One region of the Vibrio sp. JZG10 genome, then DNA from elsewhere that is predicted to be linked to it. Evidence: predicted binding sites of a transcription regulator. Region 1 holds the regulator's gene; each other region holds the start of a gene.
What was found. Region 1 encodes CRP, which controls carbon source genes, mostly activating them, when cyclic AMP is high. Its sites were predicted from a motif close to TGTGANNNNNNTCACA; they were not measured.
Positions count from the first base shown of each region.

Region 2: deoD (purine-nucleoside phosphorylase) is a predicted target of CRP. The motif match lies at 2,311-2,326, and genes of this name have one in related genera.
Region 3: ACWYVB_RS11820 (NupC/NupG family nucleoside CNT transporter) is a predicted target of CRP. The motif match lies at 1,754-1,769, and genes of this name have one in related genera.

Region 1 is NZ_JBSUGE010000030.1:15,041-19,331, forward strand. Features, by position in the region: gene ACWYVB_RS22370 (hydrolase) at 1-606, shown strand, start outside; gene ACWYVB_RS22375 (YheU family protein) at 640-852, shown strand; gene ACWYVB_RS22380 (phosphoribulokinase) at 977-1,846, shown strand; gene crp (cAMP-activated global transcriptional regulator CRP) at 2,087-2,719, shown strand; gene ACWYVB_RS22390 (DUF1338 domain-containing protein) at 2,865-3,656, opposite strand; gene astD (succinylglutamate-semialdehyde dehydrogenase) at 3,906-4,291, opposite strand, start outside.
Region 2 is NZ_JBSUGE010000004.1:291,352-295,642, reverse strand. Features, by position in the region: gene phrB (deoxyribodipyrimidine photo-lyase) at 1-284, opposite strand, end outside; gene ACWYVB_RS08270 (MerR family transcriptional regulator) at 304-1,107, opposite strand; gene ACWYVB_RS08265 (YbgA family protein) at 1,097-2,047, opposite strand; gene deoD (purine-nucleoside phosphorylase) at 2,445-3,155, shown strand; gene ACWYVB_RS08255 (hypothetical protein) at 3,227-4,291, shown strand, end outside.
Region 3 is NZ_JBSUGE010000009.1:29,589-33,879, forward strand. Features, by position in the region: gene ACWYVB_RS11820 (NupC/NupG family nucleoside CNT transporter) at 326-1,609, opposite strand; gene ACWYVB_RS11825 (TatD family hydrolase) at 1,814-2,587, opposite strand; gene ACWYVB_RS11830 (DUF5363 family protein) at 2,574-2,771, opposite strand; gene prfC (peptide chain release factor 3) at 2,867-4,291, opposite strand, start outside.

The DNA of each region.
Region 1 (4,291 bases):
AAAGTTGCGGTTGGTATTTCTCTTGGCGGTAACATGTTGGCGAATTATTTAGCCCAATACAAAGACCACCCCATTTTGAACGCGGCGACCATTATCTCAGCGCCTTTGGACCTAGCAGCGTGTGCGAACCGTATTGAACAAGGCTTTTCGAAAGTATATCGCCGTTACCTACTCTCTTCGCTCAAACGCAACGCATTGCAAAAACATCACTTGTTGCATGGCGAGCTCGCTTTGTCCTACAACTCAATAAAACGTGTCACACGATTGTATGAATTCGATGATTTGATCACGGCACCACTGCACGGTTTTAAAGACGCACAAGATTATTACGATCAATGTTCTGGCTTAAGTAAATTACAACAGATCACGCTACCGACACTGATCATTCACGCCAAAGACGATCCATTCATGACCGACGATGTGATCCCGAAATTTGTTCTGCCAGATAATATTGATTACCGTCTCTTTGAGCACGGTGGGCATGTTGGTTTCCTTACAGGTTCAGCGCTCAAGCCGAAATTTTGGTTGGAAGAAGCGCTGCCAGCGTATTACGAAAGTATTGCCGCAGATTACCTTTCTGCTGTATCCAAGCAGCGAAAGCAGTAAACTAGCCGCTCATCATAAAAGTTCGAGGTATTTATGATCATTCCATGGCAAGACATTGCGCCAGAAACATTGGAAAACTTAATTCGTGAATTCGTCTTACGTGAAGGCACGGATTACGGAACCGTCGAGGTTTCTTTGCAAGACAAAGTGGATCAAGTAAAAACTCAATTAGAAAAAGGCGAAGCGGTTATCGTGTTCTCTGAACTGCACGAAACCGTCGATATTCAGGTAAAAACAAAATTTTAGAACCTTCACATTTTACCGTACCCCACTCAATGACAAGGCATTGTTACGTGCTATAGTGGGTTATCGACCGTGCAGTAGCAGCCTACTGCACATTACAGGTAAGTAATTTTCGACAAGGTTTGTCATGTCAGCTAAACACCCAATTATTGCGGTTACTGGTTCATCTGGTGCCGGCACGACCACTACATCTGAAGCCTTCCGTAAGATGTTCAATATGATGAACGTTAAACCCGCATGGGTTGAAGGCGACAGCTTCCATCGCTTTACTCGCCCTGAAATGGATATAGAAATCCGTAAAGCGCGCGAGCAAGGTCGACACATTAGCTACTTTGGCCCTCAAGCTAATGACTTTCCAGGATTGGAAGAGTTTTTCCGTAAATATGGTCACGATGGCGCAGGCAGCGTACGTCGCTACCTACACACCTTTGACGAGGCCGTACCTTATAATCAAATGCCTGGTACCTTCACACCATGGCAGGACTTACCGGAGAACAGTGACGTTCTCTTCTATGAAGGCTTGCACGGCGGTGTTGTGGATGGCGATGTTAATGTCGCGCAACATGTGGATTTCTTGATTGGTATGGTACCAATCGTAAACTTAGAGTGGATCCAAAAGTTTGTGCGTGATACTCGTGACCGCGGTCATTCACGAGAAGCAGTAATGGATTCTATCGTGCGCTCGATGGACGATTATCTTAACTACATCACACCACAATTTTCTCGCACTCATATTAACTTTCAGCGCGTCCCAACGGTCGATACCTCTAACCCACTTAACGCGAAAGGTATCCCAAGCCTGGATGAGAGCTTTGTCGTTATTCGCTTGCGTGGGATAAAGAAAGTCGACTTCCCATATCTCCTGGCTATGATTGATGGCTCATTCATGTCACGCCACAACACGATTGTCGTACCAGGCGGTAAGATGAGCTTTGCAATGGAGCTCATAGTTCGGCCTATCCTACAACAGCTCATCGAAACAGGGAAAATTGGCTAAAAACCTGCCTGCGAAGATGTTTACTTTTCATACCGTGATCATGTGCACAGTTTTGCTTACAAAATCTCAATCATGGCACGATTAAAATCAAGAAATCGTTTTCGAAAAAGGATACTATTTCTTACCGAAACACAAGAGAGCTTGCAGCATATAAAAAGTGCTCTTATTCTAGTAGGCCTAATTCAGGCTTAGCTAAAATATGGATAGCGCAAGCGTACCCTGCAGAGGAAGTGAGATATTATGGTTCTAGGTAAACCTCAAACCGACCCAACATTAGAGTGGTTTCTTTCACACTGTCATATTCATAAGTACCCTTCAAAGAGCACGCTAATTCACGCGGGCGAAAAGGCAGAAACTTTGTACTACATCGTTAAAGGTTCTGTTGCGGTTCTTATCAAAGACGAAGAAGGTAAGGAGATGATCCTTTCTTACCTAAACCAAGGAGACTTTATTGGTGAACTTGGTCTATTCGAGGAAGACCAAGAGCGCACAGCTTGGGTTCGTGCTAAATCTCCTTGTGAAGTTGCTGAAATTTCTTTCAAGAAATTCCGTCAGCTTATCCAAGTAAACCCAGACATCCTAATGCGCCTTTCTGCGCAGATGGCTCGTCGTCTTCAAGTAACTAGCCAAAAAGTGGGTGACCTGGCGTTCCTAGACGTAACTGGTCGTATCGCTCAGACGCTTCTGAACCTTGCAAAACAACCAGACGCAATGACTCACCCAGACGGCATGCAAATCAAGATCACTCGTCAAGAAATCGGTCAAATCGTTGGCTGTTCTCGTGAGACAGTAGGTCGTATCTTGAAAATGTTAGAAGAGCAGAACTTAATCTCTGCGCACGGTAAAACTATCGTGGTTTACGGTACTCGTTAATCTCAAACCAGAGTGACGCGAACAAAATTATAAAAGCCACCAATGGCGACATTGGTGGCTTTTTATTTGTCTTGTAACCACATTGAGCTCAGAGCAACAAAAGACTAATGAGCAAGTTGATTAGCCGAAAGGTTAACCCTAAAAGTTAACCATTCGTACTTTCAAAGATTTTGTCCGCTGAAGCCGCCACAAAACCTGGGTACAGCTCACCGTTTTCCATCGGGTAGCGCTTAGCAAACTCGTAAAAGCCACCAGGGATAATTTCAGTGCCTTCGCTAAAGCGAACCGCCACTTTATCCGCCATGGTCGATGATTGTTCTAGCAGCACCTCAGGAGTGCCCTTCACTTCCCCGCCGTTTTCATTAATGGTAAATCCGGCCGTACGTAAGTGATCGTTTACTTGCTTCACTTCTTCGTATTCATTGAGCTGGTTAACGCTCACCGTGAAGTGGTTTGCGCCGTAACCATGCGCAGCCAACCATGATGCATACTCACTTTCTTTAGCCAACGTTTGGTAGTCAGCAAAGCTTAAATCCCACAAGCGTCCACCATGTAAGAATGCGCTATCGTTCAGCTTGCCTGCATCGACTTGTGCCACCAGCTTTTTCACAATCTCTTGCAGCTCAGGTGAACACTCCTCAACTTTTAGCTCACTAATAAAGACTTTAGGTTGCTTCGGATCAGGGTGCTCATAGTGTTTAGCAACCAACTTTTTACTTTCGAAAACGTAGTCACCACATGCCTGGTAGCCAATGGCTACAAATGGTTTAGCTAAGGTTTCGATACCAAGAGGCGCAATATTGAAGGTACGTAAAGCTATATGATCATTAATCAGAGGCTCATCTTCTTGAAGCAGCTGATGTACTTTCGCAGCAGAAGGGCAAAGACGTTGAATGTAATCTTGCCATAGCGATTCAAATAACACATCGGGCGTCATAACGACTCCTTGTTACGAGATGTAGAGTTAAAAGGTAAGCGGAAGTTGACTGCTCGTTCACAACGAAAAGTTGTCCAGAATAATGAACGAGCAGCCATCAACCTGTGACGGTAAATGCCAGTCAGTCAACACGCTTTTCCGAGTCTTTGCTCACTTTCCGTGTTCTGCCAACGATCACTACAACCCATACCTAAATGATTCGCCGGCAAGGTGAGCCGCAATACATGGTTGCGACTCTGTTATTAAAACTTATAGCGCCACACCTGGGCTTAATGTTGCAGGCAAGATAGTCTCTTGACCTTCCATTGATGCCATCGGGTACGCACAGTAGTCTGCTGCGTAATAAGCGCTTGGACGTAGGTTACCTGACGCACCAGGGCCACCAAATGGCGCATCACCACTTGCACCTGTGAGCTGGCGGTTACGGTTCACGATCCCTGCACGAATATGGTCAACGAAGTATTCCCATTCTTGGTCGTCAGTTGAAACTAAACCAGCAGAGAGACCAAAGCGCGTGTCGTTCGCCAGTTCTACGGCTTTTTCTAGCCCTTCGTAACGCACCACTTGCAGAAGTGGACCGAAGTACTCTTCATCTGGTAGCTCAGCAATGTCCGTTACATCAATAATGCCCGGAG
Region 2 (4,291 bases), on a different contig from region 1:
GTTGCTTCAAGTGTTTTCGCCCATTCACTAATCACTTCGGTACAATCAGAAAACGACGGCACCTCTTTATATAAAAAAGGCACATTCAGGCTTTCCAACTCGTCGTTGAGATACTCTAAACGACGAGCAATGAGATCCGCCTGCATCGGCGCCATGTGGTGTTCTCGCCACTGCTCTGGCGTCGCGATGAAACAAGCGACAACAGGCTGACCTGAATCTAACGCCGCTTTAAGTGCGGTGTGGTCTAACGTTCGTAAATCACGTCGAAACCATACTAAGATCATGGTGTCTCCTTCGTTTCGTCTATTCTGTTAGGTGCAGTTTCTCAATCACTTCAGAACATCCAATACGTTCGCCAAAACGTGTTTGAAGCATTTTGATAGACTCCACTTGCTTAGCTGCCAGCGCTTTATTGGAAAACAGGTAAATAAGCGAGTAGCTATCAACAACTTCGTGCTCCAGTAAACCAGAGACATCATCAACTTTGTCGATCAACGTCGTGTGATACCCTTGCTCACACAACTTCGCTGCTTGAATCCAGCTCTCTGCTTCCCTATGTTGTTCAAAGCTGATAAGCAAGCACTTCCCTTTGGAAGCGGCTTTGTTTTCAGAGTCGATAACAAGGGCAAGACGAGTAATCAAACAAGTTTGAAATAACCCCATCTGCAACGATCTCAGCGATCCTTTGACCATCTCCAGCGCGTCAAATACAGGGTCAATAAATTGTTCAATAACCAAGTTCAATGGATACTCTTTGAGAACAGAAGCAAGTAAGCTTTCCGCTTTGCCTCGATTCAGTTTCGAAAGTGCTGATAACATGGTTTCTACTTCTTCGAGAGTACGAACTTCATTGTTGACTTCTACGTCCGCACTTTTTCCCAAAAGTCCCTTTACTTTACCGATGGCAATCCCCTTCGCGAGCCAACTCTGGACTTCACGAATCGTATCGAGATCTTGCTGTCGATAAAGTCTGTGCCCTTTTTCTGTTCGCTGAGGCTGGATCAAATTGTATCTTCTCTGCCAAGCTCTCAGCGTAACTGGCTTCACACCCGTGATTTCTGCGACATCTCGGATCGCGTATAGTTTTTCTTCTGAACTACAAACCATAGCGTAATCTCATCTCCTGCGGATACGGTTCTAAAAACTTCTGTTTTGCTAAATACTCATCTGGGTAAGTGTTTAAGTAGTGCTTAATCAATGTCAACGGTGCTAATAATGGCAATGTACCAGTGCGGTAGTCATGAATTACTGTTGCTAATTCTTCTTTTTCGTCTTTAGTTAAAGCGCGCTTAAAATACCCTTGTAAATGCATTAGTACGTTAGTGTTGTTTTTTCGGCTAGCACGATTCGCAAGTGCCTTCATAAGACCTAAGCGATACTCTCGATAGAATTCTTCGATTTCATAGCTAGCGACATCGGCAACTAAACGACCAAGAGAGCGGTATGACTCAGGGTGATGCGCCATCAAGGTCAACTTATAGCGCGAATGAAAATCGATAATTTTGCCTCGAGTTGGCTCTCCGTCCATCGAGTCATAAAAGTCGTTCAGGCAAAATACTCGGGTAATAAAGTTTTCTTTTAATACAGGATCGTTGAGTCGGCCATCCTCCTCGACGGGCAACCAAGGCATTTTTTTCATCAGCGTTTGTGTGTACAAGCCGACGCCCTCTTTCGCTGCGTTATTTTTGCTATAAACCTTGACGCGCTCCATACCGCAAGTTGGAGACTTGGCACAGACGATGTAACCGCAAAGTTGCTCGCTTTGTAGTTCCTCCACTTTGTTAGCAGAGTAAGCAAGCATATTATCGGTATGGTCATTTTCTGGATTTTTAGTTTCTACCAGCGCCACACGCTCTTCTTCGGAAATCAAACGAATTGTTGGTCGCGGCACTGGCATTCCGACGCCCACTTCGGGACATACCGAAACAAAGTCAAAATATGGGCTGAGCTCTTTAGTCACAAAGTTACTTACTTTATGACCAGAGTCAAAACGAACTCGTTCACCCAAAACACAAGAACTGATACCTACTTTGATTGAAGATTCCATGATGACGCATCCCTATACAAAATGTTTTGTTGTATAACTTATAGCAAGGCTTTTCAGATTGTACAAGAAAATAAATTGTACAATTTAATCGTTTTACTCTTCTCAAGAGCATTTCGATCAGCGCTTTCTCAAAAGTTTTTGATGTTCTCAGAGTCCATTTTGTGCGCGCAATCGACAAATCGCTCAAAAGCGAATCGATTGCTCTTTTGCTTTCAACAGATTTAGTTATCAATGATGTTCATGGTTTCTAAAAGCGTGGTTTTTGTGACTAAGCTCTCAAGGGGCCACTGTACGTCCCGATATTATTGCTTCAACGAAAACGAACAAGTTCAACAGAATTGGTAATAGCGTCCTATACTAGAGGCGTTTTATCAAAACAAAACTTTGGAGAGCACTTATGGCAACCCCACACATCAATGCACAACCAGGTGATTTCGCTGAAACGGTTCTAATGCCAGGCGACCCTTTACGTGCTAAATACATCGCAGAAACGTTTCTTGAAGATGTGAAGCAAGTTTGTGACGTTCGTAACATGTTCGGCTTTACTGGCACTTACAAAGGCAAAAAAGTGTCTGTTATGGGTCACGGCATGGGTATCCCTTCTTGCTGTATCTACGTACACGAGCTAATCGCAGAATACGGCGTGAAAAACGTAATCCGTGTAGGTAGCTGTGGTGCGGTACGTGACGACGTTAACCTAATGGACGTTGTTATCGGTATGGGTGCTTCTACAGACTCTAAAGTAAACCGTATCCGTTTCAACAACCACGACTTCGCTGCAATCGCTGACTACGGCCTTCTAGAAGAAGCGGTAAACCAAGCACGTGCTCAACAAGTACCAGTGAAAGTTGGTAACGTATTCTCTGCAGACTTGTTCTACACACCAGAAGCTGACATCTTCGAGAAGATGGAAAAACTAGGCATCCTAGGTGTAGACATGGAAGCGGCTGGTATCTACGGTGTTGCTGCAGACCTAGGTGCGAAGGCGTTAACTATCCTAACGGTTTCTGACCACATCATCCGTGGCGAAAAACTAAGCTCAGAAGAGCGTCAAAAGTCGTTCAACGACATGATGAAAGTTGCGCTAGAAACCGCAATCAACATCTAAGAACAAGTAGTAAGTAATAATTTGCAGCCAGAGTTATTGCTGGCTGCCCGAATTATCCCGAGGGGGCGATTGTGTCTAACGGCGAACTGCCAAAAGACGCAGATGGGTTACAACTCAACTTTTGTAAAACATTGGCGTGTGACAACTTTGGATTGAGTGATGCAAAGCGTTACGTTCTGCAACATGCTAACCCTAAACGTCCGGCGATGGTATGCCGTGAATGTGGAGCTTTCCCCCCCTTACTTAACAATCGCGATGTCGTGAACGAACTTCATCGCCTGCGACACGTCCACAGTGACGGGTTGCCTGCGTGCCGCAATGATGATTGCGAGAACTTTGGACTATCCGTCCACACACATAAACACCTCTACCACGCTTTCGGTTACAGTGGTGATCGTCAACGTTACCGTTGTAAAGCGTGTCAAAGTACCTTTGTTGATAAATGGTCAGGCGCGAACAAAAAGCTACAATTCCAAGAGAATTTAATGGGCTTATTGTTTACTGGTTACTCTGTACGCGAGATCTGCCGAAAACTCAGTATCAACCCGAAAACCTTTTACGACCATGTTGATCATATTGCGAGTCGCTGTCGCCGTAAATTAGCCACTATTGATGCTCGTTGGGTAAACCACGCAACGCACTATGAATTGGCCTCAAACTATGTTGCATTGCAGCCAAACAGCAATAATGGTGTCTACTGGATTGTTTCTGGTGAAGCCCACTCAGGCTATATTCTTTGTCAACATGTGAACTATTCTGCTGATGAAGAGCCAATCGCCACGCTAGACCATAACCCGTACGACGAGGTCTCTCGTTTTGTTTCCCAAGAGTACACAGCGGAAGCAAGTGAACCGCCAGCGGAACCTTCGAACCTCCTGCGTGAGCGTATTGACCAAAAATACCAAACCATTTTGGCTCGCGGTAACGTGGAAGATCCTCTTGGTAATCTTTCTGTATTCCATTACCCATCTAAAGGTGCATTAGTTCGTCCGCCTTACACATCATACGCTCATTACCTGCATGTACTTGATATGTGTTGCCCCAACAAACGTGTATCTCTATATATGCCTCAAGACCCCCTACTACGTTCGGCAGCACTGAGCGTTTGTTTGTCTCGAATTAAAGAGAAAAATGTC
Region 3 (4,291 bases), on a different contig from region 1:
AACGCCTATTAGATCTGATATTGCTGGGCAAGTCATTTGCCCATCGATTATGTAATATTCATTACGTGATTAAGTATCAACCTTAACCACTATCCTGTGATTAATACATTATAGAGTTTCACCGCAAAACTGTAGCACCAAATAGAGCGCAAACGGTTTGTATCTCAAAATTTCCTAGCCCCTATTCCATCGGCTGCGTAACTCATAGACTGAGGTCGGCACCCGGTGAGATTTTGGAGCCCGAAAAACGAAAAATGCCCCGCAGCAATCTCTTGCTACAGGGCATGATGTAAAACGGCGTCTATATATTAAGAACCGATTCTAATTATAGTGCTGCAAGGCTTAAGCAGAAGCCTGCAATTGTCGCTGCCATAAGGTTAGACAACGTACCTGCAAGAACAGCTTTAACACCCATGCGAGCGATGTCACTACGACGGTTTGGTGCAAGGCTACCTAGACCACCAAGTAGAATCGCGATAGAAGAAAGGTTCGCGAAACCACATAGTGCGAATGAGATGATAGCTGTTGTCTTCTCAGACATTACTTCACCAGTTGCCGCGATTACTTGAGCGTTTTCACCTAGGTATGGTGTGAAGTTCAAGTAAGCAACGAATTCGTTCACTACGATTTTCTGACCGATGAATGAACCAGCAGTTACTGCTTCAGCCCATGGAACACCGATTAGGAATGCTAGTGGAGAGAATGCGTAACCTAGGATTAGCTCTAGCGTTAGTTCTGGCATGCCGAACCAACCACCGATGCCACCTAGCATACCGTTGATCAGCGCGATTAGACCAACGAATGCGATTAGCATTGCACCTACGTTAAGCGCAAGTTGTAGACCAGAAGCCGCACCGCCCGCTGCTGCGTCGATTACGTTTACTGGTTTGTCGTCGCCGCCGTCCATCGCTTCTTCGATACTTTCGTGAGGCTGGTCAGTCTCTGGGTGAAGGATTTTAGCGAATAGTAGACCACCTGGTGCCGCCATGAATGATGCTGCTACTAGGTACTCTAGTGGAACACCCATTGAAGCGTAGCCCGCTAGTACACCACCAGCAACAGAAGCTAGACCACCACACATTACCGCGAATAGCTCTGATTGAGTCATTTTTGGAACGAATGGACGAACAACTAGAGGTGCTTCTGTTTGACCTACGAAAATGTTTGCTGCTGCTGACATTGATTCCGCACGTGAAGTGCCCAGCGCTTTTTGTAGTGCGCCACCAAGAATCTTGATAACCCATTGCATAACGCCAATGTAGTAAAGAACTGAAATCAGTGCAGAGAAGAAGATCAGTGTAGGAAGAACACGGAATGCGAAGATGAAACCGCCGCCGCCGAATACTTCGAACATCTTGTCAGAAACAAGACCACCGAACAGGAATGATGAACCATCGTTACCGTAGTTGATAACGTTAGAAACACCTGAAGAGAAACCGTTTAGTAGATCACGGCCCCAAGGTACATACAGAACAAATGCACCTAATGCGAATTGGATAGCGAATGCGCCACCCACAGTTCTTAGATTGATAGCTTTTCGGTTATTAGAAAATGCCACTGCAATCGCAAGAAGCACTACCATACCGATTAGGCTCATAAACAGGCTCATAGTTTATGACTTCCTTATAAGTTATTTATTGGCGTGTTACAAAATGGAGCTATAAAGCGGGAGCAATTATACTCATGCAGAATCAATTAAAGTAATGCCAGCCTCACACTTTCCTATAAGATTCATGATTGATTCAGCCAGCTTTGTGAGTTAATTCACAATAAGCAGGAAAACGTTTTCTATTTCAAACCACATCTTTAGATTTTATTCACATATCGAGAAAGCAAAATTGCTATTTTTCCATAACTGAGAGGCAATCGATTGCTTTGAGCCGTTATGCAACTCTACGAGCTCATTAAAGACATGAATGAGTTTGGCTGGGTGATTCGACTCCCCTTGATATCCAAGTATAGGCATATCCGGTGCATCTGTTTCGATCACGAGATGTTTGAGTGGTAATTTTTGAATTGCGTCGCGCGTTTTCTTCGCTCTTGGGTAGGTGATGGTTCCTCCTACACCGATAAAAAAACCTATTTTGACCCACTCCATTGCTTGCTGATAACTCCCAGAGAAAGCATGTAGCACACCTCCCCGAGGGAGCTTCGCCGCTTTAACCATTTGAATAAGGCGATTGTGCGCTTTTCGGCTGTGTAAAATAACTGGGAGTTCGAAGCGTCTAGCCAGTTCAAATTGAACTTCAAGTGTCTTTTCTTGCAACTGTGGGTCAACATCAATGGCAAAATCTAGCCCACACTCTCCTATTGCCACGCACTGGGGAACATTTTGTTTTAGATAATGTTCCAATTCAGCAAAGTGCTGCTCGACGTTATCTTCAAGAAAATACGGATGAAACCCAAGGGCGTAATACAAATTGGCATGTTGATCTGCCAAGGTTTGAATACGAGCCCAGTTTTGAGGTCCCACTGAAGGAATCAGAATTCTTGTCACACCTTGCGTTTGAGCTAGCTGAAGTTGATGTGCAAAGTCACCTTGGAATACATCAAAGTCAAAGTGACAATGGGTATCAAAGAGCTTCATCTTGAGACTTTTTATCTGTACCGACAAACTGAGAATCAGAAAATAGCAGAGCTTCACTGTTCTCTTCATTTTGATGGGCAGGATCTTTTCGATACGGAACGCAGCTGCGTTTTTGATCGGGGGTTAGCCCCATCTCCTTGCACCAGTCGTCGTAACGCTTCAATCCTCGTTTAAACCAGTTCATATCTCATCCTTATAAAAAACGCCCTTGGCTAAGTTTATAGCCAAGGGCGTTTTAAAATCTAGTTTGCGTTAAAGCTTACCCAAACCGCTTTTTGATTAGTGCTCACGCGTCGCACGGAAATCAATATCAGGGAAACGCTCTTTCGCCAAGTTTAAGTTAACCATTGTTGGCGCAATATACGTTAAGTTATCACCACCATCCAATGCTAAATTTGCTTGGTTCTTACGTTGGAACTCATCCAGTTTCTTCGCATCATCACACTCAACCCAACGCGCAGTTGCAACGTTGATGCCTTCATAAATCGCTTCAACGTTATATTCAGACTTCAAACGAGCCACAACAACATCGAACTGAAGTACACCAACGGCACCAACGATCAGATCGTTGTTTTGTAGTGGACGGAATACCTGTACCGCACCTTCTTCTGATAGTTGCACCAAGCCTTTTAGTAGCTGTTTCTGCTTTAGTGGATCTTTCAGGCGAATACGACGGAACAGTTCCGGGGCGAAGTTCGGAATACCAGAGAACTTCAGTGACTCACCTTGAGTAAAGGTATCACCAATCTGGATAGTACCGTGGTTATGCAGACCAATGATATCACCCGCGTAAGCGTGTTCTGCACGTGAACGGTCACCCGCCATAAAGGTTACTGCATCAGAGATACTCACCTGCTTGCCAAGACGAACGTGGTTCATCTTCATACCCTGCGTGTAAGTACCCGATACAATACGCATGAATGCGATACGGTCACGGTGTTTCGGGTCCATGTTTGCTTGGATCTTGAATACGAAACCAGAGAACTTCTCTTCTGTCGCTTCAACTTCACGCTCAACCGCTTGACGCGTTTTCGGTGCTGGTGCCCACTCTGTTAGACCGTCTAGCATGTGGTCTACACCGAAGTTACCTAATGCGGTACCGAAGTAAACTGGCGTCAGGTCACCTGTTAAGAACATTTCCAAATCAAACTCAGGGCAAGCACCCATAACAAGCTCAAGCTCTTCTCGAACACTTTCCGCAAGGCCTGCACCGACTTTTTCATCAAGCTCTGGGTTATCTAGACCTTTGATGATTCGAACTTCTTGAATCTCATGACCGTGACCAGATTCGTATAAAATCGTTTCATCACGGTGAATGTGGTACACACCTTTAAACTCTTTACCACAGCCGATTGGCCACGTGATAGGCGCACACATCATGCCCAATTCGTTTTCTACTTCGTCCAATACTTCCATTGGATCACGAACGTCACGGTCAAGTTTGTTCATGAAGGTCACGATTGGCGTATCACGTAGACGGGTTACTTCCATCAACTTACGAGTACGATCCTCGACACCTTTCGCTGCATCGATAACCATCAAACACGAGTCGACTGCCGTTAGAGTACGATATGTATCTTCCGAGAAGTCTTCGTGTCCAGGAGTATCAAGTAGGTTTACCAGGCAATCATTGTAAGGGAACTGCATCACAGACGTGGTTACCGAGATACCACGTTCCTTTTCCATTTCCATCCAGTCTGATTT